2 regions of the Mesorhizobium sp. RCC_202 genome follow, and region 2 is predicted to be linked to the other one. Evidence: predicted binding sites of a transcription regulator. Region 2 holds the regulator's gene; the other holds the start of a gene.

Region 1 (15,276 bases), on a different contig from region 2:
CCGGCGCTCGGGCCGTTCCTGATCGGCGGCATTTTCGGCTTCGGCGCGCTGCAGGGCGTCGCCGCGGGCACGGATGGCGGGCATGTGCTGTGGATCGCGCTGCTCAGCCTGGTCTGTCTTGCCCTCGGCGCTTTCATCGCGCGCGGCGCTTTCGACACTTCGGTCCAGGTGGTGCTCGACAGCCAGGGTTTTCGGGACCGCCGCGCCGGCGATGTGCTGGTGCCGTGGAGCAAGGTGAAGAGCGTGTGGCTCGTCTCGGGCAAGGGCGCGATGCTCAATTTCGAGCTCACCGGGGAGCCGCCCGATGAAATCAAATATTCCGCCGCCAACGCCTTCGGCATCATGCCTTTCGGTCGGAACACCGTGCATATGGAAATCTCCTCGCTCGACGCGCGCGGCCAGGACATGGTGGACGCGGTGCGGAAGTTCGCGCCGCATGTGGCGGTGAGAAGGTAGCGAAGCCCCCTCATCCGGCCGCTTCGCGGCCACCTTCTCCCCCAGGGGAGAAGAGGCAGCTTGGCCGCCGGCGATCTCCTCTCCCCTTGGGGAGAGGTCGGATTGCCCCGAATTGCTCTTCGCAATTCGGCTGGCAATCCGGGTGAGGGTGTTTCTGGGCGCCGCCCGTGCTCTACTCCCGCCCGGAACCCCGCCATGATTCGCCTCACCCTCGCCGCCCTCCTCATCGCCACGCCGGCCGCCGCCGCCGATATGGCGTTCTTCGTCAAGAATTTGCGCGCGCAAGGCGTGGCGGTAGAGCTGTTCAGCCGCGACAGGCAAAAAGTCTGGCCGGGCGGCGACAAGGTGTTCTTCATCCGGCCGAAGGCGCAGAAATCGGTGCCGATCTCGTGCACGCCCGGCGAGCGCATCTGCTGGGGCGCCTGGGTCGACGGCAACGACCATATCTCCGCCGGCGTCGGCCCCGACAACGATCAGCCTTGCGACAATTGCTGCTTCATCTGCACCGAGCACTCGACCGAGACGATCGACCTGGTGGAGTAGAGCGGCGTTGAAACTGCCAATCTCCCCCCTTGTGGGGGAGATGCCCGGCAGGGCAGAGGGGGCGCGAAGGAACGCGACGCTCGCAATTCGTCATCCTAGGGCGAAGCAAGGAGCGAAGCGACGCGCGCAGACCCTAGGATCCATGCCGTAGCGTTAAAGCATTGCAGCGGTTACAGAATTTTGCACCGTTGCGCCCTACGGGAAAGATCAAGGGTCAAGCCCGACGAATGGAGGGTCATGGCGAGGCGCCCCCCTCTGTCCTGCCGGACATCTCCCCCACAAGGGGGGAGATCGGCTGTCGCCATCGCCCCGCCAATTCACCCAAATTCAGTCACCGCGATCGGCGGCCACCCCTTCTGCGTCCCTTCCCGCCATGCCATCATCCCGCATCGGCCGTGGGGGCCGATTCTACCTTGGGGGTTGTCATGTCGTTCACCGTCGCGCGCCGCGTTGCCGCCGTGCTGTCGCTTGCCGTTCTTCTCAGCAGCCATGTCGCCCATGCCGGCGACGTCACCTTCCAGATCAAGAACGACCACCCCAACGCCATGCGCCTCGAGCTTTACAGCCAGGACCGCGACTATGTCTGGCCGGGCGGCGGCAAGGATTTCTACCTCGACGACGGCGAGACAAAGCAGCTGCCGATCTCCTGCAACGACGGCGAGAAGATCTGCTACGGCGCCTGGGTCGACGGCGACGAGAGCACCTATTGGGGGGTCGGCCCCAACAACAAGCAGACCTGCGAAGACTGCTGCTACACCTGCAGCGGCGGCGAGACGGAAGAGATCGACCTGCAGGAGTGACGCGAGGCGCTGACGCCGCTGATCTCCCCCCTTGTGGGGGAGATGGCCGGCAGGCCAGAGGGGGGCGCTGTCCCGCCGGCACCTCAGTGGATCGGCGCGCTTCCTTCGACGTTTGTGCTCCGTCTGAAGATTCCAGGCCGTGATCCTTCGCGCCCCCCCTCTGCCCTGCCGGGCATCTCCCCCACGAGGGGGAGATTGGCTGTCACCCTGGCTTTCGCCAATCTCCAGCGACTCCCACAAGGGGAGAAGGGAAAGGCTGCGCATCCGGCCAGCTTGACGCGCTTCCCGCCCGCGCCCTAGCCTTGCCTCACCCACTAGAGCATTTCACCGTTTCACCGAAACGGCGAAATGCCCTGTCTTTTTGTGTTGACGCAATTTTAGGCGGAAAACCGTTTCACACTTTTCCTGAAATTGCTTGGAGGAGAGCCCATGGCAGGCACGGTCGAAGGCGACAAGATCGACATTTCTTTCAACGGCAAGCGCTGCATCCATTCGCGCAATTGCGTGCTCGGCAACCCGCATGTCTTCGTGCCCAACGCACCAGGCGAATGGATTCACCCCGAGGCTGCGAGTGTCGAACAGGTCGTGGCGCTGGCCGAAAACTGTCCGTCCGGCGCCATCGGCTACAATCGCAAGGATGGCGGGCCGCAGGAGAAGCCGCCGGTGGTCAACACCGTGCGGCTGCGCGAGAACGGGCCGCTGGCCGTGCATGCCGAGATCGTGCTCGGCGACGAGACGTTGTTGCGCGCCACGCTCTGCCGCTGCGGCCTGTCGCAGAACAAGCCGTTCTGCGACAACAGCCACATCAAGGCCGGCTTCGCCGCCACCGGCGAGCCGCCGCTGAAGGAAGCGCAGACGCTGGACGCGAGGAATGGCCCGCTGGCGGTAACCCCCACGGTCAACGGCCCGCTCAAGGTCGAAGGCAATGCCGAGATCGTTACCGGCACGGGGCATACCATTGCGCGCACAACGAAGGTGTTTTTGTGCCGCTGCGGGCATTCGGCGAACAAGCCGTTCTGTGATGGCAGCCATAAAAGGGTGGGGTTTGTGGGGTAGCCAATCAGAGAAGTTGGCGCGAGGCCCCCCTCTCAGCCCTGCCGGGCATCTCCCCCTCAAGGGGGGAGATTGGCGACTTCAGCGCCGGCACCTATTCTGCAACGTTGAAGATTGGCGAAGGCCCGCGATACATCCGATCTCCCCCCTTGAGGGGGAGATGTCCGGCAGGACAGAGAGGGGGGCCTCGCGCCGGCGTCTCATCGTCTACGCACCCCTCTTCACCCTTGGCCCACTCCTCCCGCCTTTATCCATCCACTTGTATCGGCTAAGGGGCAGGCACCAAAACGCCCGGACCTTTCCATGACCGCCAAGCCCACGCCCCTCTTCCTCGGTATCGACACCGGCGGCACCTATACCGACGCCGTGCTGTGGTCCGAGGCGGGCGGCCTCAAAGGCAAGGTGCTGGCCAAGGCCAAGGCGCTGACCACGCGCCACGATCTCGCCGTCGGCATTTCCGGCGCGGTCGATGCGGTGCTGGAAAAATCCGGCACCGACCCGAAGGCGATAAAACTCGTCTCGATGTCGACCACGCTTGCCACCAACGCGCTGGTCGAGGGCCAGGGCGGGCGCGTCGCGCTGGTCATGATCGGCTTTTCCGAGGCCGACCTTGCCCGCGACGGGTTGAAGACGGCGCTCGGCACCGACCCGGTCGTGTTCTGCCCCGGCGGCCATGACGTCCACGGCAATGCGGCCAAGCTCGATCTTTCCGGCCTCGAAGCGGCCTTGCCGGAACTCGGCGGCTCGGTGTCGGGCTTTGCCGTCTGCGCCTATTTCGCCACGCGCAATCCGGCGCACGAGCTCACCGCTCGCGACCTCATCCGCGACAAGACCGGCCTGCCGGTCACCGCCAGCCATGAGCTTTCCGCCAAGCTCGGCGGCCCGCGCCGCGCGCTCACCACGTTGCTCAACGCCCGGCTGATCTCGATGATCGACCGGCTGGTCGCGGCAACCGAGGGCTTTCTCGAAGCGCGCGGCATCGCCGCCCCCTTGATGGTGGTGCGCGGCGACGGCGCTCTGGTCTCAGCGGCCTTTGCCCGCCAGCGGCCGATCGAGACCATCCTGTCCGGCCCGGCCGCCAGCCTCGTCGGCGCTCGCCACATGACCGGCCTCGACGACGCCATGGTGTCGGACATCGGCGGCACCACCACCGACGTCGCCGTGCTGGATGGGGGCCGCCCGCGCCTCGACCCGGAAGGCGCCACCGTCGGCGGTTTTCGCACCATGGTGGAAGCCGTCGCCATGCGCACCTTCGGTCTCGGCGGCGATTCCGAAGTGGCGCTGGAAGAGGGCGTGCTCAACCCGCAGATCCTGCTCGGACCGCGCCGCCTGGTGCCGCTGGCGCTGGCCGGCCTGATGCATGGCGAGGCGGTGACCGCCGAGCTCGACCGGCAATTGCGCGCGCCGAACCCCGGCCGCATGGACGGACGCTTCGCCATGCGCACCGGCGTGCCCGACAGGCTCGCCGCCGGGCTGACCCCGCCGGAAGCAAAACTCTACGAGGCGATCGGTGCGGTGCCGCTGGCGCTCGACAGGCTGCTCAGCTCCAACGCCCAGAACGCCACGCTGAACCGGCTGGTATCGCGGGGTCTCGTGCACATCTCGGGTTTCACGCCGTCCGATGCCGCCCATGTCGTCGGAAAACAGGCCAATTGGGACGCCGCCACCGCGCGCCTCGGCGCCGAGCTGTTTTCGCGCCGCCGCGATGGCCGCGGCCAAAACATCGCTGCTTCGCCGGAAGCGATTTCCGAGCGCGTGCTGGTGACGCTGACCCGCTGGTCGGCCGAATACATCCTCGAAACCGCCTTCGCCGAGGACGGGCTCGATGGTGCGGCGACCGTGGCGCACGCGCTGGTGCAGCGCGCCGTCGACGCGCACCCCGGCATCGCCCGCTTCACCGTGGCGCTCGACCGGCCGGTCATCGGCCTCGGCGCTTCCGCGCCGCTGCACTATGCCGGCCTGCCGCCGCTGATCGGCAATGGCTGCGTGGTGCCGGAAGACACCGACGTCGCCAACGCGCTCGGCGCCGTCGTCGGCCAGGTCCGCGTTTCGGCCGAGGCCCGCGTCAGCCAGCCCAAGGAAGGGCTGTTCCGGCTGGCGTCGGGACAAACGGTGCGCGACTTCACCGACGAGGCGAAAGCGATCGCGGCGGCGGAAGCCGATGTGCGGACGATCGTGGCGGAGCGCGCCAGGGATGCCGGCACCGACAATGCCGAGATCGATGTCTCGACCGAGTTCAAGGTTTCGACGGTCGAAAGCCAGCGCATGTTCATCGAGGCGCATGTGGTCGCGGTGGCGTCGGGAAGGCCAAGGATTGCGGTGTGAGGCGCCCCTTCCTTCTCCCCGTTCTACGGGGAGAAGGTGCCCGAAGGGCGAATGAGGGGCAGCGCCAGCCAGCGCGATTTCGCGGCACCGCCTACTTTACGGAATGCCGCGCCGCCCCTCATCTGGCTGCCGCCATCTTCTCCCCGTAGAACGGGGAGAAGACATCCTACACCCTAAGCCGAATTGACCCCGCGACCCCAAACATGCCAAAGGCCCGGCAAAGCCTACCATCTGGAGACGCGCTGATGACCAACCGCATCGAGATCGCCGGGTTGCAAATCGCCCGCGAGCTGCATGACTTCGTCGCCAACGAAGCCGTGGCCGGCACCGGCATCGACGCGGAACAATTCTGGACCGGCTTTTCGGCGATCGTCCATGATCTGGCGCCGAAGAACCGCGACCTGCTCGCCAAGCGCGACGCCATGCAGGAAAAACTCGATGCCTGGTACCGCGCCAACGGCGCTCCGATCGACATGGAAACCTACAAGAATTTCCTGAAGGAGATCGGCTATCTCGTGCCGGAAGGTCCTGCCTTCTCGGTCAGCACCGTTGATGTCGATCCGGAGATCGCGGTCGTCGCCGGTCCGCAGCTGGTCGTGCCGGTGATGAATGCGCGCTACGCGCTCAACGCCGCCAATGCGCGCTGGGGTTCGCTCTATGACGCGCTCTACGGCACCGATGCCATTCCCGAGACCGGCGGCGCCGAAAAGGGCAAGGGCTTCAACCCGGCGCGCGGCGCCAAGGTCATCGCCTGGGCGAAGGATTTCCTCGACCAGTCGGCGCCGCTGACCCTGGGCAAATGGGCCGGCGTCAACGGGCTGTCGGTGGCGAACGGCGCGCTGAAGCTCGGCGAGGGCGCCAGCACGACCACGCTGGCCGATCCAAAGCAGTTTGCCGGCTATCGCGGCGATGCCGCCAATCCCGAAGCTGTGCTTTTGGTCAAGAACGGCCTGCATATCGAGATCGTGATCGACCGCGCCAACCAAATCGGCAAGACCGATCCGGCCGGCATCGCCGACGTCATCCTGGAATCGGCCTTGACCACCATCCAGGACTGCGAGGATTCGGTCGCCGCGGTGGATGCCGAGGACAAGGTCGTCGTCTACCGCAACTGGCTCGGCCTGATGAAGGGCGACCTCGCCGAAGAGATCACCAAGGGCGGCAAGACCTTCACCCGCACGCTCCACCCCGACCGCCGCTACACAGCAACGAATGGCGGCCAGCTTTTGCTGCCGGGACGCTCGCTGATGCTGGTGCGCAATGTCGGACACCTGATGACCAATCCGGCGATCACCGACCGCGACGGTCATGAAGTGCCGGAAGGCATCATGGATGCAGCGCTCACCGCGCTGATCGCGCTGCACGACGTCGGCGAAAACGGCCGGCGCGCCAATTCCCGCGCGGGTTCGATGTATGTGGTGAAGCCCAAGATGCATGGGCCGGAAGAAGTCGCCTTCGCCGTCGAGATCTTCGACCGCGTCGAGACCTTGCTTGGCATGCCGAAAAACACCATCAAGATGGGCATCATGGACGAGGAGCGGCGCACCACCGTCAACCTCAAGGAGGCGATCCGCGCGGCACGCGAGCGCGTGGTGTTCATCAACACCGGCTTCCTCGACCGTACAGGCGACGAGATCCACACCTCGATGGAAGCCGGCCCGATGATCCGCAAGGGTGACATGAAACAGGCCGCCTGGATTTCCGCCTATGAGGCGTGGAATGTCGACACCGGCTTGGAATGCGGGCTGGCCGGCCATGCGCAGATCGGCAAGGGCATGTGGGCGATGCCGGATCTGATGGCGGCGATGCTGGAACAGAAGATCGCCCATCCGAAGGCCGGCGCCAACACCGCCTGGGTGCCGTCGCCGACGGCGGCGACGCTGCATGCCACGCATTATCACAAGGTCGACGTGCACGCCGTGCAGGCAGCGTTGAAGAGCCGGCCGAAGGCCAAGCTCGACGACATATTGTCGGTGCCGGTAGCCGTGCGGCCGAACTGGACGCCGGACGAGATCCAGCGCGAGCTCGACAACAATGCGCAAGGCATATTGGGTTACGTCGTGCGCTGGATCGACCAGGGCGTCGGCTGCTCCAAAGTGCCCGATATCAACGATGTCGGCCTGATGGAGGATCGCGCCACGCTGCGCATCTCCTCGCAGCACATCGCCAACTGGCTGCGCCACCAGGTCTGCTCGGAGATCCAGGTCCGCGATTCGCTGCAGCGCATGGCGGCAATCGTCGATCGCCAGAATGTCGGCGATCCGCTCTACCGCCCGATGGCGCTGGACTTCGACCAATCGATCGCCTTCCAGGCCGCCTGCGACCTGGTGTTCAAAGGCACCAGCCAGCCCAACGGCTATACCGAACCGGTGCTGCATAAGCGGCGCCTGGAGCTGAAGGCGCAGGACTGAACAAGTAAGGGCAGTGCATCGAAGTCTGCCGCGTTAGGCTGGGATGATCATTCATAGGCCGACGCTGCCCCCTCATTGCCCTGCAGGCATTTCTCCCCGTTTAACGGGGAGAAAGTGGCTGCCGCAACGCCGGCGCTTCCTCTGCTACGCCGCCAATTGGCGAAATCGGGGACGACAAGTCCTTCTCCCCGTTCACGGGGAGAAGATGGCGGCAGCCAGATGAGGGGCGGCGCTAGCCTCTGCCGGGCAGACATTTTCCCGAGCAGGCCGGCGGCGCCGTCGACCGCCTTGTCCGGCGGCACGATTGGTCAATGCGCAAGCACAAGCGAGCATCGATCACATAAACGAGAGGGTGATCGCCAATCGGCCGTGGACGTCTTGACGACCTGCAGGCTACCTACTAGTTGGTAGGCAGTTGAACGAGAGACCCCATCATGCTTGAACAAATGAACGATCAGAGCCGCGCCCCGTCATCAAACGCCCTATCTTCAGGTGCTTGGCTCAAAACCTACTATTATCTCCGGTTCGCCGTATCGGCAGCCTGGGTTGCGGCGGCTTTCACCGTCGCGAAAAGCAGCCCACCGGTCGCCGCAATCATGCTGGTTGCCTACCCCGCATGGGACGCGCTTGCGAATTACGTCGACGCCCGGCGCACCGGCGGGCTCGGCCGTAACACGTCGCAGTTGCTGAATTTCGTTGTCAGCATCATTACCGCGATTGCAATTGCCATCGCGCTTGGCCACAGCATGAACGCAGTGCTCTCGGCCTATGGCGTCTGGGCCGTTGTCTCCGGCGCGCTTCAGCTCGTGACCGCGGCGCGGCGCTGGAAGACCAACGGTGCGCAATGGGCGATGATCCTGAGCGGCGCCCAATCGGCGCTGGCAGGTCTCTTCTTCGTGAAGATGGCCGGCGGCACTGAGATCATTGGCATCGCCAACATCGCGCCCTATGCCGCGTTTGGCGCTTTCTACTTCCTCGTGTCGGCCATATGGCTGTCGGTCGGCGACGCTCGTCGCAAGTCGACTCGTGCCGTAAGCTAAGATAGCGACAGCTCTCTGCTGGAAGCAAGTTATGAGCAAGCCTTCGACCACTGCCGATGACATCCTGGCCGCCGCGCGAACCTTCATCGTCGCCGGCGGCTACAACGGCTTCAGCTATGCTGATATCGCTGAAGTGATCGGCATCCGCAAAGCCAGTATCCATCACCATTTCCCCAGCAAGGCCGACCTCGTCCGGACGCTGGTCAAGCGCTACCTCGAGGACGCTGTCACAGGGTTCGCAGAGCTTGAGCGCAATGTATCCGAACCGGCTGAGCTGCTTCGGATCTACGCCGGCTTCTGGGCCCAATGCATCGAGGATGCGAGCAGGCCGTTCTGCGTCTGCGCGCTGCTTGCCAGCGAGCTTCCCGCCCTGCCGCCGGAAGTCGCCGTGGGAGTGAAGGCCTATTTTCAGTTTCTCTCGGGATGGCTGACAGGCGTCATCGAGCGCGGCGCCGAGCAAGGCACACTGACGGTCTCCGCTTCGCCGCGCATCGAGGCCGAAGCCTTCATGGCGACCGTGCACGGCGCGATGCTTTCCGCGCGGGCTTACGGCGATGTCTTGACCTTCGGCATGATCCTGACGCCGACGCTGCGGAAGCTGATCCCCGCAACCGATTGACGGGAGCGAGGAAAGGGCGGTCAGCATCGGCGCGCTTGCGGCGTCTTTTCGCAGCTACGCCGCCTGCGCCATCCGCTCCGCGCTCATCCGGTAGGAGATCGCTTCGGCCAGATGGATACGGCCGACCGTCTCGCTGGCGTCGAGGTCGGCCAGCGTGCGCGCCACTTTCAGCACGCGGTGATAGGCCCGCGCCGAAAAACCGAGTTTCTCGCTGGCGTCCTTGAGCAGCGTCAGCCCGGCCGAATCCGGCCTGGCGATCGCCTCGATGATCGACGGCGGGCAATGCGCGTTGGTGGTAGCCGCGGCGCCGAGCTTCTCCAGCCGTTCGCGCTGCATGGCCCGCGCCCGCGCCACGCGCTGCGCCACAGCCGCACTGATTTCGGCCTTGTCCGGCCGGATCAGGTCGCTTGCCGAAACCGCCGGCACTTCGATGCGAAGGTCGATGCGGTCGAGCAATGGGCCGGAGATGCGCGCCTGGTAATCGGTGCGGCAGCGGTCGCCGCGCAGGCAGCGATAGCCCGGCTCTCCCGACATGCCGCAGCGGCACGGGTTCATCGCCGCCACCAGCTGGATGCGCGCCGGATAGGTGACACGGTGGTTGGCGCGCGCAATCATGCAGTCGCCGGTTTCCAGCGGCTGGCGCAGCGCGTCCAGCGTCTGCGGCGCGAATTCCGGGAATTCGTCGAGGAAGAGAACGCCATTATGGGCGAGCGAGACTTCGCCTGGTCGTGCGCGTATGCCGCCGCCGACCATCGCCGCCATCGAGGCCGAATGGTGCGGCGCGCGGAACGGCCGCCGGTCGGTCAGCTTGCCCTCGCCGAGCTCGCCGGCGACGGAAGCGATCATCGACACTTCGAGCAGCTCCTTCGGCGCCAGCGGCGGCAGGATTGAAGGCAGGCGCTGCGCCAGCATCGATTTACCGGCACCTGGCGGGCCGACCATCAGCAGGTTGTGGCCGCCGGCCGCCGCCACTTCCAGCGCCCGCTTCGCGCTCTCCTGGCCCTTGATGTCGGCGAGGTCCGGCAGGTCGCGCGCCGCGACCTGGATGCCGGCCTCCGGCCGCGACAGCACCTGCGTGCCGCGGAAATGGTTGGCGATGGCAATCAGGCTGCGCGGCGCCAGAATATCGAAGTCCTTACCCGCCCAGGCCGCTTCCGGCCCGCAGGCAAAGGGGCAGATCAGCCCCTTGCCTTCGGCATTGGCGCCGATCGCCGCCGGCAGAGCTCCGGCAACCGCCGCGGTCATGCCATCGAGCGACAGTTCACCGAGCACGACATAGCCGGCCAGCATATCGCCCGGAATGGCGCCAAGGGCTGCCATCAGGCCGAGCGCGATCGGCAGGTCGTAATGGCTGCCTTCCTTCGGCAGGTCCGCCGGCGCCAGGTTGACCGTGACCTTCTTCGACGGCATCGACAGGCCCGACGCATGCAGCGCTGCCTGCACGCGTTCACGGCTTTCCGCGACCGCCTTGTCCGGCAGGCCGACGATCTGCATGCCGACCTTGCCCGGCGCGATCATCACCTGGACATCGACGGGCACGGCCTCGATGCCCTGGAATGCCACCGTGCGAACCCGCGCCACCATGTTTAACAAGCCCCCGATGCCGGCCCGCGCGTGGTTCTACGATCAATCCGCGAGTGGGCTCGGCTCAGACAACCACAGATTTACGGCTTAGGCAAGAACATTACAGGAACAAATGATACGGCCCGAGGCGAATGTCCAGGCCGTTGCGCACCCAGGCCGGATCGTTGAAGGGCCCAGGCGCGATGCAACGCGGGTGGGCTCATTGCGTGCCAGAGAACCCGCACTGTTTCTGTTCCATATCGATCTGCTTCGTGATGCGAATGGCGTTTTGTGCGTAGGCCTCCGTCACGGAGCCGCTGTTGACGGTCTTGTCCTTCAGCGGACTCACGGCTGCGCAGAGGTGGAAAACATGCGGCTCCGAGGACTTCGCGGCTCCGTTTTCCGGGGCGATCCAGTACACGATATCCTGACCGGCGGGGTGGCTCGCGTCCTTCGTCGCCGCTGTCACCGCGGCAGTGTCCGTGGCGATCTCCTGCGCCTGGGCGGCGACCTCGGGCGAACAGGCCGTGGTTGGCTGCCCGGCCCTGATCTGGGTCGCGCACGCATTCATGTCCTGGGTGTACTGCTCGACCGACGGGGGCTTGAAGCTGACCCCCATCACCGTCGCCAGCACCGCCAGCACAGCACCGACGCCGCCGGCAACCTTCTTGGTCCGCGGGTCCATGTTCTTGTCGGTGAGGATAAGGAGGACCAACGGGAGGAAGGCGATCAGCGTGATGATCGCGCCGAGCTGGTTTTGGAAGAAGAACCTTGCCGTGTCGGATGCGCTTGCCGGGTCGTGCCGGTTGGCTGCTTTCCACAGCAAGTTACCGGCGATTGCGAAAATCGCGATTCCCACCAGAATGCCGATCAGCAGCGGCAGGTTGCCATGGTCGAACTTGTGCTGGTAGAGCAGAACGATCCCGGCGATCTCGCCGCCAATGGCCACGATCCAACACAGCACGGCGAAAAGGCGCAGCCGCGCTGCGGAGGACTTCTGACCCTGCGTTGCTTGCCAATCCTTGGTAACGTCTGCGGCCGGCTTGTTGTCGGTCATAATCAGGTTCCCCGATATCGACACTTTTACGGGCGCGGCGGCAAAATCGAAAGGCCAACCCGCCCGTGCAGCGTCATTGAACGAACGTCGTCATCGCCTGCCTCGGCAACGCGGCGAACCTGCGGGCGCCACGGCAGGCCCTATCCATATTGCGCATCAGGGAGTGCGTCCATACCCGCTAGCGCCGCTTCCCTTCCACCGCGTCCCAGAACAGGGCCGCGATATCCGCGCCGCCGAAGCGCTGCACCTCGCGCACGCCGGTCGGCGAGGTGACGTTGATCTCGGTCATGTAGTCGCCGATCACATCGATGCCGACCAGGATGAAGCCGCGCTCTTTCAGGGCCGGGCCGATGCGGGCGCAGATTTCGCGCTCGCGCTCGGTAAGCTCTGTTTTCTCGGCGCGGCCGCCGACATGCATGTTGGAGCGGGAATCGTGGTCGGCCGGCACGCGGTTGATGGCGCCGACCGGCTCGCCGTCGATCAGGATGATGCGCTTGTCGCCCTTGCGCACGTCCTTCAGGTAGCGCTGCACGATATAGGGCTCGCGCGACAGCTGGCCGAACATTTCGAGCAGCGAGGCGAGGTTGCGGTCATCCTCCTTGAGATGGAAGATGCCGGCGCCGCCATTGCCGTAGAGCGGCTTGACGATGATATCGCCGAACGCCTTGCGGAACGCAGCGACCTCCTGCGGGTCCTTGGTGATCAGCGTCTCCGGCATCAGGTCGGGAAACTCGGTGACGAAGATCTTCTCAGGGCTGTTGCGCACCCAGGCCGGGTCGTTGACCACCAGCGTCTTCGGGTGGATGCGCTCCAATATATGCGTGGTGGTGATGTAATTCATGTCGAAGGGCGGGTCCTGACGAAGCAGGATCACGTCCATTTCCGAGAGATCGGTGCGCACCGTCTCGCCGAGCGAGAAATGGTTGCCCTTCTCGTCGCGCACCTGCATCGCCTCGACGCGCGCGAACACCTTGCCACCCAGCATCGACAACCGGTCGGGCGTGTAGTGGAAAAGCTTGTGGCCGCGCCGCTGCGCCTCCAGCGACAGCGCAAACGAGGTGTCGCCGGCGATCGACACGGTGGAGACGTGATCCATCTGGACGGCTATTCTGAGCGGCATTTGCGGTCTCCGGCGATCCTGTGTGCCGTCGATATACGGAACTCGGCGGCTCCTGCCAATCGCCACATTTTGAAGATTGCTGTCAGGCCACCGCAAGCTCCTAAACCATGAGTTGGAGACAAGATGATGCTGCGCGTCATCGTTTTCTTAAGCCTTGCCATGCAACGGTGACCGTCGAGTGCCGCCCGCCGGACGACGCCGGACGGAAGTCATCGATGGAACAATGACCATGAACGCCGTCACCGCCATCCGCACCGCCGCGGCCGAGGAACTCGAACTCACCATCCTCATGCCGTGCCTCAATGAGGCCGAGACGCTGGCGACCTGTATCCGCAAGGCCAAGGCGTTCCTCGACAGGGCGCGTATCGCCGGTGAGGTGCTGATCGCCGACAATGGCAGCACGGACGGCTCGCAGCAGATCGCGGCCGAAAACGGCGCCCGCGTCGTGCCGGTGCCGCAGAAAGGTTACGGCGCGGCACTTCTCGGTGGCATCAATGCCGCCGGCGGCCGCTACATCATCATGGGCGATGCGGACGACAGTTATGATTTCGGCGCGCTCGAGGCCTTCGTCTCGCGCCTGCGCGACGGCGCGGATCTGGTCATGGGCAACCGTTTCCAGGGGGGCATCGAGCCTGGCGCCATGCCTGCCCTCCACCGCTATCTCGGCAATCCGGTGCTGAGCTTCATCGGCCGCCTGTTCTTTCGCATCAAGACGGGCGACTTCCACTGCGGCCTGCGCGGCTTCAACGCCGAGCGCATCAGGGCGCTCGACCTGCAGACGAGCGGCATGGAATTCGCCAGCGAGATGGTGGTTCGCAGCGCCCTTGCCGACCTCCGCATCGAGGAAGTCCCGACCACGCTGAAGCCCGATGGCCGCAGCCGTGCGCCGCATCTGCGGACCTGGCGGGACGGCTGGCGTCATCTGAAATTCCTGCTGGTGCACAACCCGCGCTGGATGTTCTTCATCCCCGGCACGGTCTTGCTCAGCCTTGGCGCGTCGCTGGTGACGCTGCTGTTGCTGGGACCGCTGCAGGTGATCGACAATTTGTCGCTCGACATCAACACATTCGTCGCCGCCTGCTTCATGGTCGTCGTTGGCGTCCAGCTCATCACGTTCGGCGCCATTTCGCGTTATTACGCCGAGATAACCGGCATCCTGCCGCGCAACAAACGATCGGACTGGCTGACCAGCACGCTCAGCACCGACCGTCTGGCCGGCAATGCCGGCATCTGCTTCGCCGGCGGCGCGCTGTTTTTCGGCTACGCGCTGTGGTGTTGGGCGAGCCGTGGCTTCGGTCCTTTGCAGGATCCCGAAATTCCGCGCATTGTCGTGCTGGGACTCAGCCTGATCGTTATTTCACTGCAATCGTTCTTCTCGGCCTTCTTGCTGGGTGTTCTCGAGATCCCGGTAAAGCGGCTGAAAGCAGCCCAGGCCGGGCGGCCGGCCGAGTCGGTCCTATCTGCCGAAAAATGAACGGGCTTGCGCGAAAATTGGCCACGGCGCGATTTGTCCGGTTCGCCGTGGTCGGCATTGGCGCGGCGCTGATGTTTTTTGTGTTGTCGTGGGCCCTGGTTTCGGCCGGGGTGCCACCGTTTGCCGGCAGCGTCATCGCCTATCTGCTGGCGTTCGTCATGGCCTATTCGGCACAGCGCAGCTGGACCTTCGAAGGACGGCACGGCCATGGCCGCGCCTTTCCGCGCTATCTCGCCACCCAACTGGTCTGCGCGCTGTTTGCGGGTCTGTCCGCCCATGTCGCCGTGTCGGTATTTTCCGCGCCGCCGCTGGTCATGTCAGCCGTCATCACGCTCGCCGCGGGCGCGGCGAGCTATGTGCTTTCATCGGTCTGGGTGTTTCGCGACGATCAGAAAGCCGTGTGAAGCTTCGATCGCTGCCAGCCGCTCATCGAAGCGCCGCGACGAAGTGCAGGCCCCTGTCGAACAAAAGGTTCGCCGGGAACGGATAAAGCGCCAGGTTCTCGCGCCAGGCCTGGGCCTTGAGCCCCACCTGATCGAAAATCGCATTCCATTCCCGCTTGGACAGATAGTTGTAGGGCAGCCTTACGTCGTGGCCCCTGTTTCCCACCCAGTCCATGAACCTGAGCGTGCTGTAGGCCAAGGGCCCGTCGCGCAGATGGTCCTTGATGACGACGCCCTTGCGGGCGACCCTGGCGGCCTCGGCGACAAGATGGCCGGGATTGTCGGTATGGTGGAGAACGTCGACGATGGTCACCCAGTCGAACGATCCGGAAGCCGCCGGTATCGTCGTGCCGTCGAAAATCTCCACGGGGA
Region 2 (15,276 bases):
GCCCGGTCGACCCGAATACGGGCGACCATCTCGGCGGCACGACCTATTTCAACGCCTCGGCCGAAGCCCAATTCCCGCTGCCGGCTATCCCGGAAAGCTTTGGCTTACGCGGCGCCGTTTTTGCCGACGCAGCGACGCTTTATGGTTCAAAGGTTAACTTGGTTGGTCAGGAATCGACCGACATGGCGCTCCGCGCCTCTGTCGGTATCGGCCTGATGTGGGCTTCGCCGTTCGGTCCGATCCGCATCGACTATGCGATACCGGTCAAGAAACAGCCGCATGACGACGTGCAGGAATTCAACTTCGGTATTGCGACCCGCTTCTAATTTCGTGGTTGTGATTTTCCGGGCCGGTTGACGGCCCGGAGTGGACTGACCCGACCCAGCTGGATATTGCTTCTGGAATGACCGATCCGGTGTTCTTCGCGCCTTCACGCCGGTATACGGCTGGCGAAGTCGCGAATCTGACCGGCGCCAGCCTGGTCGATTCCACGCAGGCCGAAATCGCCATCGAGGCGCTGGCTCCGGCCAATGAGGGCGGCAACGGCGCGCTCGTCTTTGTCGACGGCAAGCGCAATTTCGCGCTCATGCAGGCGCTCAAGGCGGCCGCCGTCCTTTGCCCCGCAGATTTTGCCAGCAAGGCACCGCAAGGTGTCGCGGTGCTGGTGCATCCGCGACCGCAACAGGCTTTCGCCATGGTCGGGCGCCTGCTGTTCCCGCAGGCCGCCACTCCAGGACCGATGACCGGGGAGACGGGCGTTTCGGCGCATGCGTTCGTCGATCCCTCCGCCCATATCGAGGAGGGGGCCATCGTCGAGGCGGGCGCCGTGATCGGCCCCGATGTCGCGATCGGCAGCGGCACCGTGATTGCGCCTCATGCCGTGATCGGCCGCTCCTGCAGAATTGGCCGGGATGGCTTCATTGGCCCCGGCGCCAGCATCCAGTACGCGCTTCTGGGCAACCGTGTCATCATCCACGGCGGCGCCAGGATCGGCCAGGATGGCTTCGGCTTCGTGGGCGGCGCCAAGGGGCCCGAACGCGTGCCGCAGATCGGCCGCGTCATCATCCAGGATGATGTCGAGATCGGTTCCAATTCGACCGTCGATCGCGGCGCGATGTCCGACACGGTCATCGGCCAGGGGACCAAGATCGACAATCTGGTTCAGATCGCCCACAATGTTCGCATCGGTCGCAATTGCATTATAGCGGGGCTTTCGGGTATCTCCGGTTCCGTCGTCGTCGGCGACAACGTCACCATGGGTGGCGGTGTCGGCCTCGCCGACCATTTGACCATCGGGGCGGGAGCCAAGCTTGCCGCCAGAAGTGGATTCATGAACAACGTGCCGGCGGGCGAGGTCTGGGGTGGCTATCCGGCGCAGCCGATGGCGGAAGCCCTGCGCGAGATCGCGATGCTGCGCAGGTTCGCCAAGACCCGCAAGCAGGGCGACGGAAATGGCTGACATGGTGGTAACGGCGCTCGATACGGTCGACATAATGGGGCTGATGAAGCTCCTGCCGCATCGCTATCCGTTCCTGATGATCGACCGCATCGTCGAAATCGACGGCAACGACTCCGCCATCGGCATCAAGAACGTGACGATGAACGAGCCGCACTTCCAGGGCCATTTTCCCGGGCAGCCGGTGATGCCGGGGGTGCTCATCATCGAGGCGATGGCGCAGACGGCCGGAGCCATCTGCATCCGCAGCCTCAAGACGGAAACGCCGTCCCTGGTCTATTTCCTGACCATCGACAATGCGAAATTCCGCAAACCGGTCGTTCCGGGCGACCAGTTGAAGATCCACGTCAAGAAAATCAAAATGCGCGGCAACCTGCTCAAATTTGCCTGCGAGGCGATGGTCGACGGCGCGAAAGCGGCGGAAGCCGAGATCTCGGCTATGATGGTTACCGGCTGACGGTTCGATATGCTCATGAAAGTCCAGACATCCATCCATCCTTCCGCGGTCGTCGAGGAAGGCGCGCAACTCGGCGAAGGCGTCCGCATCGGTCCCTTCTGTTATGTCAGCGCCGATGCCGTGATCGGCGACCGCGTCGAACTGGTCAGCCATGTCTCGGTGCTGGGCGCGACAACGATCGGAGCCTCGACCAAGGTCTATCCGATGGCGACGCTCGGCGGGCCGCCGCAAAACACCAAGCACAAGGGCGGCCGCACCACGCTGGTGATCGGCGAGAATTGCACGATCCGTGAAGGCGTCACCATGCATCTCGGCACCGATACCAGCCGTGGCGAGACGACCATCGGCGACAACGGCAATTTCCTGGCCTATGCCCATATCGCTCATGATTGCGTCGTCGGCAAGAACGCGACCTTCGCCAATGGCGCCACACTGGGCGGACATTGCGAGATTGGTGACAACGTCTATATCGGCGGCCTCAGCGCCGTTCATCAATTCGTGCGTGTCGGCGACAACGCCTTCCTCGGCGGCTGCTCGGCCTTCGTCGGCGATGTCATCCCCTACGCCATCGCCGTCGGCAACCGCGCCAGCCTGCGCGGCCTGAACATCATCGGATTGAAGCGAGCCGGTCTGGCGCGTTCCGAAATCTACCTGTTGCGAAAGGCCTACAGGACGATCTTCGACCGTTCCCGCACCGTCGGCGAGAATGTCGAACTGGCCAAGGTGGAATTCGCTTCGTCGCCAACGGCCATGAAAATCATCGATTTCATCTCCAGCCGCGGCAAGCGGCACTATGCCGTCCCGTCGCTCAAGGGTGGCGGCGACGATGACAATGGCGATGACGAGGGCTGAGCCGACCGAAGCCCGACTTGCACTCGCGCCGGGCGCCAGGGTCGGCATCATCGCCGGTGGCGGCAGTCTGCCGGTGGAAGTCGCCGCGGGCCTGGTCCGACAAGGCCACGCCCCTTTCATCATCCTGGTCGACGGCGAAGTCGACCGCGAGGCGGATTTTGCCGAATACGCGCAGGAAAGGCTTGCGCTGGAGCAGATCGGTTCGCTGGTCTCCTTGCTTAAGCGCCAGCGCATCAGCCATCTGGTGCTTGCCGGAGAGATCAGGCGCCGGCCACGGCTGAGCAAAGTACGCCCGACCCTTGGTCTGCTGGCGATCATACCCTCTCTGGTCGTGGCTTTGGCGCGCGGCGACGACGGGCTGCTCAAGATGCTGACGCGAGGTTTGGAGAAGCGGGGCATCACGGTGGTCGGCGCACATCAAGTTGTTCCCGAGCTGGCAGCCAGCGAAGGCACGCTGACGACGGCAGCGCCCCGACAATCCGATTGGCGCGACATTCAGGCCGGCAGAGCGGCAGCCAAGGCTATTGGCGCGCTGGACATCGGTCAGGCGGCGGTTGCGATCGGCGGGCGGGCTATCGCGCTGGAAGGCGTCGAAGGCACCCGAGGCCTGCTCGAAAGAACGCGGGATCTGCGCGGCCATGGCAGGCTCGCCGGCAAGGAGCGCGGCGTGCTGGTCAAATGCGCCAAACCCGATCAGGAGTTGCGTGCCGACCTGCCTTCGATAGGCCCCGAAACCGTCGAAGCCGCGCATGCCGCCGGCCTGGCCGGCATCGCGGTCGAAGCTGGCCATGCGCTCGTTCTCGAAGGTCCGGCGACGCTGGCGCGCGCCAATGCGCTTGGCCTGTTCATTGTCGGTCTGCCCGCAATGGAGCCGGCCAATGGCCAGTGACAAGCCGCTCAAGATCGCGATCGTTGCCGGCGAGGAATCCGGCGATCTGCTCGGCGCCGACATCGTGCGGGCGCTGGAGCGGACAACCGGACGCAGGGTTCAGCTCGTCGGCATAGGCGGCCGCCATCTGCAGGAACTGGGGCTGACGCCGCTGTTCGACGGCGCCGAGATCGCGTTGATGGGGTTCAGCGCGGTGCTGCGCGATTTGCCGCGGCTGATGCGTCGCATCCGCCAGACGGCGGCGACGATCGCGGCCGGGCGGCCGGATTGCCTGATCACCATCGACAGCCCCGATTTTTCTCTGCGTGTTGCCAAGAAGGTCCGTGCGGCCAATCCCGCCATCCCGATCGTGCACTATGTCTGCCCGAGTGTGTGGGCATGGCGGCCGGGCAGGGCGGCGGCGATGAAGCCTTATGTCGATCACATCCTGTGCATCCTGCCCTTCGAGGTAAAGGCGCTTGGCCGTCTCGGCGGGCCGCCCGGCACCTATGTCGGCCACCGCCTGACCCAAGATCCAGGCGTGCTCGCCGCCGCCAAGGCTCAGAGCCTGGCGCGCGACCTTGCCGACGATCGCGTGAAGACGTTGCTCGTGCTGCCGGGCTCGCGCCGTGGCGAGGTGCGCCGGCTGTTGGAACCCTTCGGCAAGACGGTGTCGGTGTTGCACCAGCGCGGCCACCGCCTGCGTGTGCTGTTGCCGACGGTTCCGCATGTTGCCGATCTGGTGAAGGCGTCGGTCGCGACCTGGGACGAGAAACCGGAAATCGTAACCGAGCCGGAGCGCAAGTGGCAGGCTTTCGGCAAGGCCGACGCGGCCATGATTGCCTCGGGAACGGTCTCGCTCGAGCTGGCGCTTGCCGGTGTGCCGATGGTTTCAAGCTACAAGCTCGATCCGATCGCCCGCAAAATTCTGCTGCACCTGGTGACCGCATGGTCGGCGCTGCTGCCCAACCTGATTTCCGACCGCGCGCTGGTTCCCGAGTTTTATGACCTGTATGTCCGGCCGGAGAATCTGGCGCGGCAGCTGGAAGCATTGTTCGCCGACACCGGCATGCGCGCCTGGCAGAAGGCCGGCTTTGCCGACATCGCCCGCCGCATGGCGACCGAGCGACCATCCGGCGAGATTGCCGCCGAGGTGGTGATGGGGTGCATCAAGAGAGCGAATAGAGAGTAGGGAGTAGGGCTGAGTAAGTGCTCGACCCTCTTCCCTATTCACTACTCCCTACTCGCTACTCGCTCATCTTTTCGCAATCGGCACGTAGTCGCGTTCGGTGGCGCCGGTGTAGAGCTGGCGCGGGCGGCCGATCTTCTGGTGCGGATCCTCGATCATTTCCTTCCACTGCGCGATCCAGCCGACGGTGCGCGCAACCGCGAACAGCACGGTGAACATGGTGGTGGGGAAGCCCAGCGCCTTCAGCGTGATGCCGGAGTAGAAGTCGACGTTCGGGTAGAGTTTCTTTTCGATGAAGTACTCGTCGGTCAGCGCGATCTTTTCCAGCTCCATGGCGATGTCGAGCAGCGGATCGTCCTTGATGCCGAGCTCGCCCAGCACTTCATGCGCGGTCTTCTGCATGATTTTCGCACGCGGATCGTAATTCTTGTAGACGCGGTGGCCGAAGCCCATCAGGCGGAACGGATCGTTCTTGTCCTTGGCGCGGGCGATGAACTCCGGGATGTGATCGACATGGCCGATCTCGCCCAGCATGTTCAGCGCCGCTTCATTGGCGCCGCCATGGGCGGGACCCCACAGGCAGGCGATGCCGGCGGCGATGCAGGCGAAGGGATTGGCGCCCGACGAGCCGGCGAGGCGAACGGTCGAGGTCGAGGCGTTCTGCTCGTGGTCGGCATGCAGGATGAAGATGCGGTCCATGGCGCGCGCCAGCACCGGATTGATCTTGTACTCCTCGCACGGCACGGCAAAGCACATATGCAGGAAGTTGGCGGCGAAGCCGAGATCGTTCTTCGGGTAAATGAAGGGCTGGCCGATATGGTATTTATACGCCATCGCGGCGATCGTCGGCATCTTGGCGATCAGGCGCATCGAGGCGATCATGCGCTGGTACGGGTCCGAGATGTCGGTCGAATCGTGATAGAAGGCCGACAGCGCGCCAACGACGCCGCACATCACGGCCATCGGATGCGCGTCGCGGCGGAAGCCGGTGAAGAAGCGCGACATCTGCTCATGCACCATGGTGTGGCGCGTCACGCGGTAGTCGAAGTCGTCCTTCTGCGCCTTGGTCGGCAGCTCGCCATAAAGCAGCAGATAGCAGACTTCGAGGAAGTCGCCATGTTCGGCAAGCTGGTCGATCGGGAAGCCGCGATGCAGGAGAATGCCGGCGTCGCCATCGATGAAGGTGATCGCCGACTCGCAGCTTGCCGTCGACGTGAACCCCGGATCGTAGGTGAAGGCGCCGGTGGTGCTGTAGAGCGCGCCGATGTCGATGACATCAGGTCCGACCGTCCCGCTTCGCACCTTCAACTCGTGCGTCTTGCCGTTCAAATCGAGCGTGGCAGTCGACGGGTGCGCTTTGCTGCCCGTGTCCAGCTTTTTCGCAGCTTCGCTCATTCTCAAACTCCTTTTGTATCCTCATGCCGGCAAGGCAAATCCTGCCAACGACACGTGAAGTCACCGGAATGCGCGAACTCGCCACCGCATTTTAGGAGGTGCGTGCCAGATTGGGCCAAGGCCTAATGTTGCACTGCGAAACACACCTTTCAATGCCAATCTTCTTGGGCCAGTTCACACCTAATCGATTTGATCGCCAATCCGCGCCAGGCTTTCCTCGCGACCCAGCACGGCAAGCACGTCGAAGACGCCGGGCGATGTGCTGCGGCCGGTCAGCGCCGCCCGAAGTGGCTGCGCCACGGCGCCGAGCTTGTGGCCGCCGGCCTGCGCGAAGTCGCGGATCGCAGCCTCTGCCGAAGCCGCGATCCAGTCGCCGGAAACCGTCGCCAGCGCCGCATGGGCCCCCCGCAGGATGGCGCGCGCATCGGCATTGAGCAAGCCTGCCGCCTTCTCATCCAGCGGCAAGGGCCGCTCAACGAAAAGGAATGACGCGCCGTCGAGTAACTCGACCAGGGTTTTTGCCCGTTCCTTGAGGCCGGGCATGGCTGCAAGTAGCTGCGCCTTGCGCTTGTCGTCGAGCTTAGCCGCCAGCGCCGGGCCACCATCGAGATAAGGCAAGGTGGCGACGAAAATGTCGAACAGCGCGTGATCGTCCATCTTGCGCATGTGGACGCCATTCAGCGCATCGAGCTTGGCGAAGTCGAAGCGCGCAGCACCCTTGTTGACGTCGCCGATGTCGAACCAGGCGATCATGTCCTTGATCGATATCACCTCGTCATCGCCATGGCTCCAGCCGAGCCGGGCCAGATAGTTGAGCAGCGCCTCGGGCAGGTAACCCATGGCGCGATAGGCCTCGACGCCGAGCGCGCCATGCCGCTTCGACAGCTTGGCGCCGTCGGCGCCGTGGATCAGCGGGATATGCGACATCGACGGCACGTCCCAGCCCATGGCGTTGTAGATCACGGTCTGGCGCGCGGCATTGGTCAGATGATCGTCGCCGCGGATAATGTGGGTGACGCCCATGTCGTGGTCGTCGACGACGACGGCATGCATGTAGGTCGGGACACCGTCCGAACGCAGGATGATGAAATCGTCGAGATCCTTGTTGGGGAAGCGTACCTCGCCCTGCACACGGTCGTGCACGACGGTTTCGCCCTCGGCCGGCGCCTTGATGCGGATGGCGCCTCGGACACCGGCAGGCGCCTCGGACGGGTCACGGTCGCGCCATGCGCCATTGTAGCGCGGCGGCAGGCCCTTGGCGCGCGCGGCCTCGCGCATCGCCTCGAGCTCGGCGGGCGTCTCATAGGCGTAATAGGCCTTGCCCAGGCGCACGAGTTCCTCGGCCACCTCGCGATGGCGCGGCGCGCGCTGGAACTGGGAGACGGCGTCGCCTTCCCAGGAAAGCCCGAGCCAGGTCAGTCCGTCCAGAATGGCGGCAGTCGCCGCCTCGGTGGAGCGCTCGCGATCGGTATCCTCGATGCGCAGCAGCATCGAGCCGCCGGTGTGCCTGGCGTAGAGCCAGTTGAACAGCGCCGTGCGCGCGCCGCCGATATGCAGGTAGCCTGTCGGCGATGGGGCAAAACGGGTGACGACCTTGTCGGACATGAAACTCTCGGAAAGCGGCGCAGGAAAACACGCATTTTTCGCGCGGACTTTCGCGCGGTGCGGGTTCATGTAGCATAGGCGGTCTTGGGCGCAAGGGGCAGACCCGATGGCTGGACGAGGCCGGGGCGCGGGAGAGGGCGAGGTGACGGCAGCTGGCGTCAGCGAACGCCTGCTGTTTGCCGACGTCAATGCGGTCGAAGCGGTACCGGTTTCACTCCCGGCGACTCCGCTAACCCCCACTGAAATCTCACCGCAAAGCCGCGGCGCGCCACGCCCGGTTTTGCCGGCGCCAATCGTCACACTGCGCAAGCAGCTTCGCCGCCTTTCGCTTCCGGTACTTCGGCAAGGCATCGGTGTCGCTGCAACCACGGAGCTCGATCGCGGCATCGGCTTCCTGCTGGTGCCGGTGTTTCTGGCCGCCGGCGTCATCTATTACTTCTCGCTCAGCACCGAGCCCGATCTCTACAGGCCGCTTGCGACGGTGACCCTGATGGCCGTGTGCGCGGTCGTTTTCCGTTCCTGGCCGAGAACGCATCTCATCTTCATGGCCACGCTGTTCTGCGCCCTGGGCTTTCTGGCTGCCAAGGTCGAGACATGGCGGGCGGCAACACCGATGCTCGGGTCCGAAATCCAGACCCGGCTGACCGGCCGCCTGGTCATCGCCGAGCCGACCGCCAACGGCCGCGTCAGGCTGACCATCGACCTGATTTCAACCGCGCGTCCGACGTTGCGCTATGCGCCGGAGCGCGTCAGGCTTTCGGCGCGCCGGATCCCACCCGACATGCGGGCCGGATCGATCCTGACCGGCTACGCCAAGCTCTTGCCACCGACAGGGCCGGTGCGGCCGGACAGCTACGACTTTTCCTTCGATAGCTATTTTACCGGCATCGGCGGCAGCGGATTTTTCCTGGGCGATCCAAAACTGGTTTCAGCGACGGCCGACGCGCCGTTTGGTTCGAGCGTCGCTCTGGCCATTGAGAATGCGCGGGAAAACATCGCTGACCATATCAGATCCAAGATCGGCGGATCCGAAGGCGAGATCGCGGCGGCGTTGATTGTCGGCGTGCGCGCCGGCATTCCCGAAGAGATCAACGAGTCCATGCGGCGCACCGGCATCTATCACATCATCTCGATCTCGGGCCTGCATATGGCGCTGGTCGCCGGCACGATCTGGTGCTGTTGCGCGGCGCCTTCGCGCTGTTTCCCGATTTCTCGTCGCGCCGGCCGGTGAAGAAATACGCCGCGGCAATCGCGCTCATCTCGATCGCCGCTTATCTCGTCATCTCCGGCATCGTGGTCGCGGCCGAGCGCAGCTTCATCATGCTGGCGGTGATGCTGATTGCGGTGCTTTTCGATCGCGCGGCGCTGACCATGCGCAATCTGGCGATCTCGGCCATCGCCGTCATCCTGGTTTCGCCGCACGAGGTGGTCGGCCCGAGCTTCCAGATGTCGTTTGCCGCGACCGCGGCGCTCGTCGGCGCCTATGCCGGCTGGGCCGACTACCGCGCCGACAAAATACGGGCGCCGCCGGCAAAGCATTCATTCCTGGGTTTCTGGTCGAGAAAACTGGCGGTTGGCGTCGGCGGCGCGGCCATGACATCGCTGATCGCCGGCAGCGCGACGGTGCTGTTCGCCATTTGGCATTTCCAGCGCGTATCGCCGCTCAGCCTGGTGGCCAACCTTGCGGTCATGCCGATCGTCTCACTGATCGTCATGCCGTTTGCAGTGCTGAGCGCATTGGCCATGCCCTTCGGCCTCGACGGCCCGTTCCTCTATGTGATGGGCAAGGGCCTGACGGCGATGGTTGCGATTTCGGCATGGATTTCCGAGCGCTCGCCGGTCGACGCTGTCGGCCTGATCTCGATCCAGTCGGTGCTTCTGGCAACGATCGCGCTTGTCATCGCCACCATGGCGACCACCTGGCTGAGGCTCGCCGCCGCGCCCTTCGCGCTTGCCGCCTTGCTGGCCATTCCGCATGTGCGCACCCCGGACCTTCTCATTTCGGAGGATGCGCATCTGGTGGCGATGCCGATCGGCGGCGGCGAGCTCGCCATCAACCGTGAGCGCGCCAACGAATTCACGACCGACAACTGGAAGCGAGCGCTGCAGTCGGAAACGATCGTGCCGCCGGAGATCTTCGCCAGAGGCGCGTTGGACGTCGCCGATCCAGTCGACCTGCCGCCGGGCTCACCTTTCTACTGCACCGGTGACCTGTGCATCGGCCGGCATCCATCCGGCGCGATCGTCGCGCTCGCCGAGACCCGCGACAGCGCACGCCCAGCCTGCGGCTTCGCCGACCTCATCGTCATCAACGACGCCACGGCCTACAATCCGTGCTGGGATCCGCGCATTCTCGTCGTTACCAAGCGGCAGCTCGCGCTTGACGGCAGTGCCGCCGTCTTCTTCGACACGCAGTCGGCAACGGCGCGGCCAGTCGTTCGCTACGCCGTCGAGCAGCCGTACCGGCCCTGGCACGAGCAGCGGAAATACGCGCGCGAGGCGAGGGGGCTAGCGCCGTACAAAAAGCCGGAGAGGGCGGATGCGAAGCCCTCGCCGCCGGCTCAGTAGATCGCTACGCAATTCCGGACGGAAAACCGCTGTGCACTTTTCCTGGAATTGCTCAGTAACGTCTGATCAGCCCGACAAGCTTGCCCTGCACCTTGACCCGGTCAGGCCCGAAGATGCGCGTCTCATAGGCCGGGTTGGCGGCTTCGAGCGCGATCGAGGCGCCCTTGCGGCGGAAGCGCTTGAGCGTCGCTTCCTCATCGTCGACCAGCGCCACGACGATCTCGCCCGGGCTCGCCGTGTCGGCGTTGCGGATGATGACGGTGTCGCCGTCGAAGATGCCGGCCTCGATCATCGAGTCGCCCTTGACCTCGAGCGCGTAATGCTCGCCGCCCGTGATCATGTCCGGCGGCACGGAGATCGAATGCGTCCGGTGCTGAATGGCGTCGATCGGTACACCGGCGGCGATGCGGCCCATGACCGGGATAGAGATGGCCGAAACGGCATCGTCGTCATTGCTCGGCGAGGGTGCGCGCGATGAAGCCGCCGGCTTGATCTGCCGGCCGAGATTGCCTTGGCCCTGGCCGCCCTGGATGACGCTTGGCGAAAACTTCCTCGCGGCATTGAGGCCGGGCGCGATCGAATCGGGCAGCCGCAGCACTTCCAATGCCCGCGCCCGGTTGGGCAGCCGGCGAATGAAACCGCGTTCTTCCAGCGCCGTGATCAGTCGGTGGATGCCGGACTTCGACGCAAGGTCGAGCGCTTCCTTCATTTCGTCGAAGGACGGAGGAATGCCGCTCTCTTTCAGACGTTCGTGGATGAACATCAGGAGTTCATGTTGTTTGCGCGTCAGCATCGGCCGCCCCCAAGGGTTCAGAAACCAGAATCAGAAAAACAAACCCAGAACAAACACTATCTGTTCCAGTTGTGTTCCGCAACCGTTTAAAGTTTAGTGAATTTGTTAGGACAGCCGAAACCATGTTGCGTCGGCGCGGATGCCGTTGCGAGGGCCGGCTGAGCCTTAGGTCTTGATTCCGTTCCATTTTACAACCCCATCGTTCACAGGAGACGGGGACGTCCACATCGTGAATGCGCAGGGCGGGATAGGCTCTGCCACCCGATTCATCTGCGGCACCGTGAACGAAACGAACTCAAAAGGCCAACGTCGGCATAATTCCGATCTCTCGCCTGGCATCGATGGACCAGCGGACAAGGACAAAAGGGTCTTGCCGTAGCGTGGACGGCGGTGAGACAAACCGCGCATGGCCGGCGGTAGCTTCATATGCTGCGTCGGGCCCGAACGGGAGGCAATTGCATAATGACGGGAATTCCTGATCTGGCGTCTGTTGAGGCGATGGACGCCGCCGATCCGTTGCGCTCCATGCGCGATCGCTTCGTGCTGCCCGATGGGGTCATCTATCTCGACGGCAATTCACTGGGTGCCGCTTCATCCGATGTCTTCAGCGAGATCGAAAACGCCGCCAGGCGTGAATGGGCGCAGGATCTGATCCGCGCCTGGAACACCGCCGGCTGGTTCGACATGCCCGTCGAATTGGGTGACCAGCTTGGGCGCTTGATTGGCGCCGGATCCGGCCAGACGGTCGTCTGCGATACGACTTCGATCAACATCTACAAGGTTTTGCATGCAGCGCTGGCCATGCGGCCTGAACGGTCCGTCATCGTTGCCGAGGGCGATAGCTTTCCGACCGACCTCTACATGGCGGAAGGCGTGGCCTCGACACGGCCCGGCACGGTGCTGAGCCTGGAAGGCGTCGACGCCCCGGCGATCGAGGAATTGATCGACGAACGCGTCGCCGTCATCCTCGTCAACCACGTCAACTACAAGTCCGGTCGGTTGCGCGACATGGCGACGCTAACGCGCAAGGCCCACCAGGCCGGCGCGTTGATCGTCTGGGATCTCTGCCATACGGCGGGTGCGCTGCCGGTGAATCTCGACGGCTCGAATGCCGATTTCGCCATCGGCTGCACCTACAAATATCTCAATGGCGGTCCGGGCGCGCCGGCCTTCATCTATGCCGCGAACCGCCACCACGGCGACATCCGCCAGCCGCTCAGCGGCTGGTGGGGCCATGCAAGGCCTTTCGCCTTCGAACAGGGTTATGCCGCAGGCTCGGGCATTCGCCGGTTCCTGTGCGGAACGCAGCCGGTGTTGTCGATGCGGGCGCTGAAGGGCGCGCTCAATCTCTGGGACGAGGTCGACATGACCGTCGTGCGCGACAAAAGCATCGCGCTGACGGATCTGTTCATCCAGCTTGTCGAAGCCAGATGCGGCGCCTTTGGCCTCGAGCTAGAAAGTCCACGCGATGGCGCCGAGCGCGGCAGCCAGGTGTCCTTCGCCCATCCCAACGGCTACCAGGTGATGCGCGCCTTGATCGAGCGTGGCGTCATCGGCGATTTCCGCGCGCCGTCCACCATTCGCTTCGGCTTCACGCCGCTCTATGTCGGCTATCGCGATGTCTGGGATGCGGTCGGCGTGCTGGAGGATATCCTGCGCACAGGCGCCTGGCAGGACGCGCGCTTTGCGGTCAAGACGGCCGTTACCTGAAGCGGAATCGCCCGCTTAATGGGCCTTTTCGCTGCGTAGACGAAAACGCTGGATCTTGCCGGTCTGGGTCTTGGGCAAGGCCGCGATGAACTTTACTGACCTGGGGTATTTGTAAGGCGCGATCGTTGCCTTGACGTGATCCTGCAGGCGTCTGACCGTCGCGGCGTCCGGCGCCACGCCGGTTGCCAGCACGACATGCGCCTCGACGATCTGACCGCGTTCGCTATCCTCGGCGCCGATGACGGCGCATTCCGTGACGTCGGGGTGTGACAGAAGTGCTGCTTCGACCTCAGGGCCGGCAATGTTGTAGCCGGCGCTGACGATCATGTCGTCGGAGCGGGCGGCGAAATGGAAGAAGCCGTCCTCGTCCTGCACGAAGGTGTCACCGGTCAGGTTCCAGCCGTCGCGGACATAGTCTGCCTGGCGGGTATCGGCCATGTAGCGGCAACCGGTCGGGCCGCGCACCGCCAGCCTGCCAATCGTGCCGCGCGGCAACTCGCGCATCGCGTCATCGACAATGCGCGCCTCGTAGCCGCCCACCGGCTTGCCGGTCGAAGCCGGCTTCCTATCGCCGAAGCGGTTGGAAATGAAGATGTGCAGCATCTCGGTCGCTCCGATGCCGTCGAGGATCGGCTTGCCGGTCTTGCGCGTCCACTCGTCGAAGACAGGGGCGGGCAGCGTCTCGCCGGCCGAAACGGCGACCCGCAGCGACGACAGGTCGGCGCCTTCATCCATGGCTTTCAGCATGGCGCGGTAGGCGGTCGGCGCGGTGAAGGAGATGGTTGCCTTGTAGGTCTCGATGATGTGGATCATGTTGGGCGGTGTCGCCTGCTCCAGCAGTGTCGCCGCAGCGCCGAAGCGCAAAGGGAAAATCGCGAGGCCGCCGAGGCCGAAGGTGAAGGCCAGCGGCGGCGAGCCGACAAAGATGTCTTCGGGCGTCACCTGGAGAATCTCGCGGGCATAGGCATCGGCGATGATCATCAGGTCGCGATGAAAATGCATCGTCGCCTTGGGCACGCCAGTCGTCCCTGATGTGAAGCCGAGAAGAGCCACGTCGTCGCGTCCGGTGTCGACGGCGGTGAAGGTGACGGACTTGTCGAGGGCGGCGCGGTCGAGTTCAGCATCGTGGTTGGCGGTGCCGTCGAAGCCGATGACCTGCTTGAGGAAGGCGCTGTCCTTGGCGCAGGCGGTCATCTCGTCCATCAGCCGCGTATCGCAAAGCGCGATGCCGATTTCAGCCTTGTCGACGATCTTGGCGAGCTCGCCGGCGCGCAGCATCGGCATGGTGTTGACGACCACTGCGCCAACCTTCGTAGCGGCCAGCCAGCAGGCCACCATGGCGGGGTTGTTCGCCGAACGGATCAGCACCCGGTTGCCAGGCTTGACGCCGTAATTTCCGACCAGCGCATGGGCGAGCCGGTTCGTCCAGTCGGACAGTTCCTTGTAGGTGCGGCGGCGGCCATTGCCGATCAGCGCCGTACGATCGCCAAAGCCCCTCGCGACCAGCCTGTCGGTCAGTTCGACGCCGGCATTGAGGCGTTCGGGATAGTCGAAGCCGTCGAGAAGGAAGTCCGGCCATTGGTGCGGCGGCGGCAGATGATCGCGCGTGAAAGTGTCGGTGTGCGCCGAAGGTCCAAGCATGCTGCCGCTATCCTTCCCTGCCTCCCTGAGGGAGGTCGATGCCAGCGTGCCAAACCTGTTCAACAACGCCACCCGGGCAGCGACGGAATGCAGGCTTCGGCCTGTCCAGCTGACCTCCCATTGTCGGCTGTTCGTCGCGCAGGATTGCACCAGCCGAAATTTGTTTCAAGCCTAAAATGTTTTGCTCGCGAGCATTGACGTTGTGCCCTCTGCCGGCCATTGCTGGGGAAAGCTGCGCGTCTTGGGAGGGGCTGGTGGTCGAGCATCGCATCGCGGATTGGGACGATGCCTACACCAATGGGGCGAACATCCCAGGCGGCGACCGCTGGCCGGCGGCCTGGGATAGCCCGGCGCAGGCGTTTCGTGAAAAGCTCCTCGCGCAGGGCAGGGCACAGCTCGACATCGTCTACGGTCAAGCGCCGCGCAACCGCTTCGATCTCTTTCTCCCCAGCGCGAAGCCAAAGGGCCTCGTGGTGTTCATCCATGGCGGTTACTGGATGGAGTCGGACAAGGATTCCTGGTCGCATCTGGCCAATGGCGCCGTCAGCCGCGGCTTCGCCGTCGTCATGCCCTCCTACACCCAATGTCCCGGGATCAGGATCGGCGGTATCGTCGGTGAAATAGCGGTCGCGGTTCGCACCGCGGCAGCGATGGTCGAGGGGCCGCTGATGCTGACCGGACATTCCGCCGGCGGCCATCTCGCCAGCCGCATGATCACCACGACCACGCCGCTGTCGCCCGA

Evidence for each region. Region 2 encodes LexA, which represses DNA repair genes until DNA is damaged. Its sites were predicted from a motif close to TGTTCNNNNTGTGTTCNG; they were not measured.
Region 1: the regulator LexA is predicted to act here: its motif matches at 10,925-10,942, upstream of AB6802_RS04065 (YifB family Mg chelatase-like AAA ATPase).

The regions. Positions count from the first base shown of each region.
Region 1 covers NZ_JBFUPO010000001.1:857,908-873,183, reverse strand. The annotation lists gene AB6802_RS04105 (hypothetical protein) at 1-456, shown strand, start outside; gene AB6802_RS04100 (hypothetical protein) at 652-999, shown strand; gene AB6802_RS04095 (hypothetical protein) at 1,425-1,799, shown strand; gene AB6802_RS04090 (CDGSH iron-sulfur domain-containing protein) at 2,229-2,855, shown strand; gene AB6802_RS04085 (hydantoinase/oxoprolinase N-terminal domain-containing protein) at 3,156-5,177, shown strand; gene AB6802_RS04080 (malate synthase G) at 5,423-7,588, shown strand; gene AB6802_RS04075 (DUF308 domain-containing protein) at 8,023-8,628, shown strand; gene AB6802_RS04070 (TetR/AcrR family transcriptional regulator) at 8,660-9,247, shown strand; gene AB6802_RS04065 (YifB family Mg chelatase-like AAA ATPase) at 9,302-10,831, opposite strand; gene AB6802_RS04060 (hypothetical protein) at 11,031-11,867, opposite strand; gene gshB (glutathione synthase) at 12,046-12,987, opposite strand; gene AB6802_RS04050 (glycosyltransferase family 2 protein) at 13,217-14,461, shown strand; gene AB6802_RS04045 (GtrA family protein) at 14,458-14,865, shown strand; gene AB6802_RS04040 (class I SAM-dependent methyltransferase) at 14,888-15,276, opposite strand, start outside.
Region 2 covers NZ_JBFUPO010000005.1:131,515-146,790, reverse strand. The annotation lists gene bamA (outer membrane protein assembly factor BamA) at 1-326, shown strand, start outside; gene lpxD (UDP-3-O-(3-hydroxymyristoyl)glucosamine N-acyltransferase) at 404-1,459, shown strand; gene fabZ (3-hydroxyacyl-ACP dehydratase FabZ) at 1,452-1,913, shown strand; gene lpxA (acyl-ACP--UDP-N-acetylglucosamine O-acyltransferase) at 1,929-2,765, shown strand; gene AB6802_RS13495 (LpxI family protein) at 2,752-3,654, shown strand; gene lpxB (lipid-A-disaccharide synthase) at 3,644-4,825, shown strand; gene gltA (citrate synthase) at 4,889-6,217, opposite strand; gene gltX (glutamate--tRNA ligase) at 6,398-7,822, opposite strand; partial or broken gene AB6802_RS13475 (ComEC/Rec2 family competence protein) at 7,929-10,390, shown strand; gene lexA (transcriptional repressor LexA) at 10,443-11,183, opposite strand; gene kynU (kynureninase) at 11,646-12,893, shown strand; gene AB6802_RS13460 (AMP-binding protein) at 12,909-14,534, opposite strand; gene AB6802_RS13455 (alpha/beta hydrolase) at 14,789-15,276, shown strand, end outside.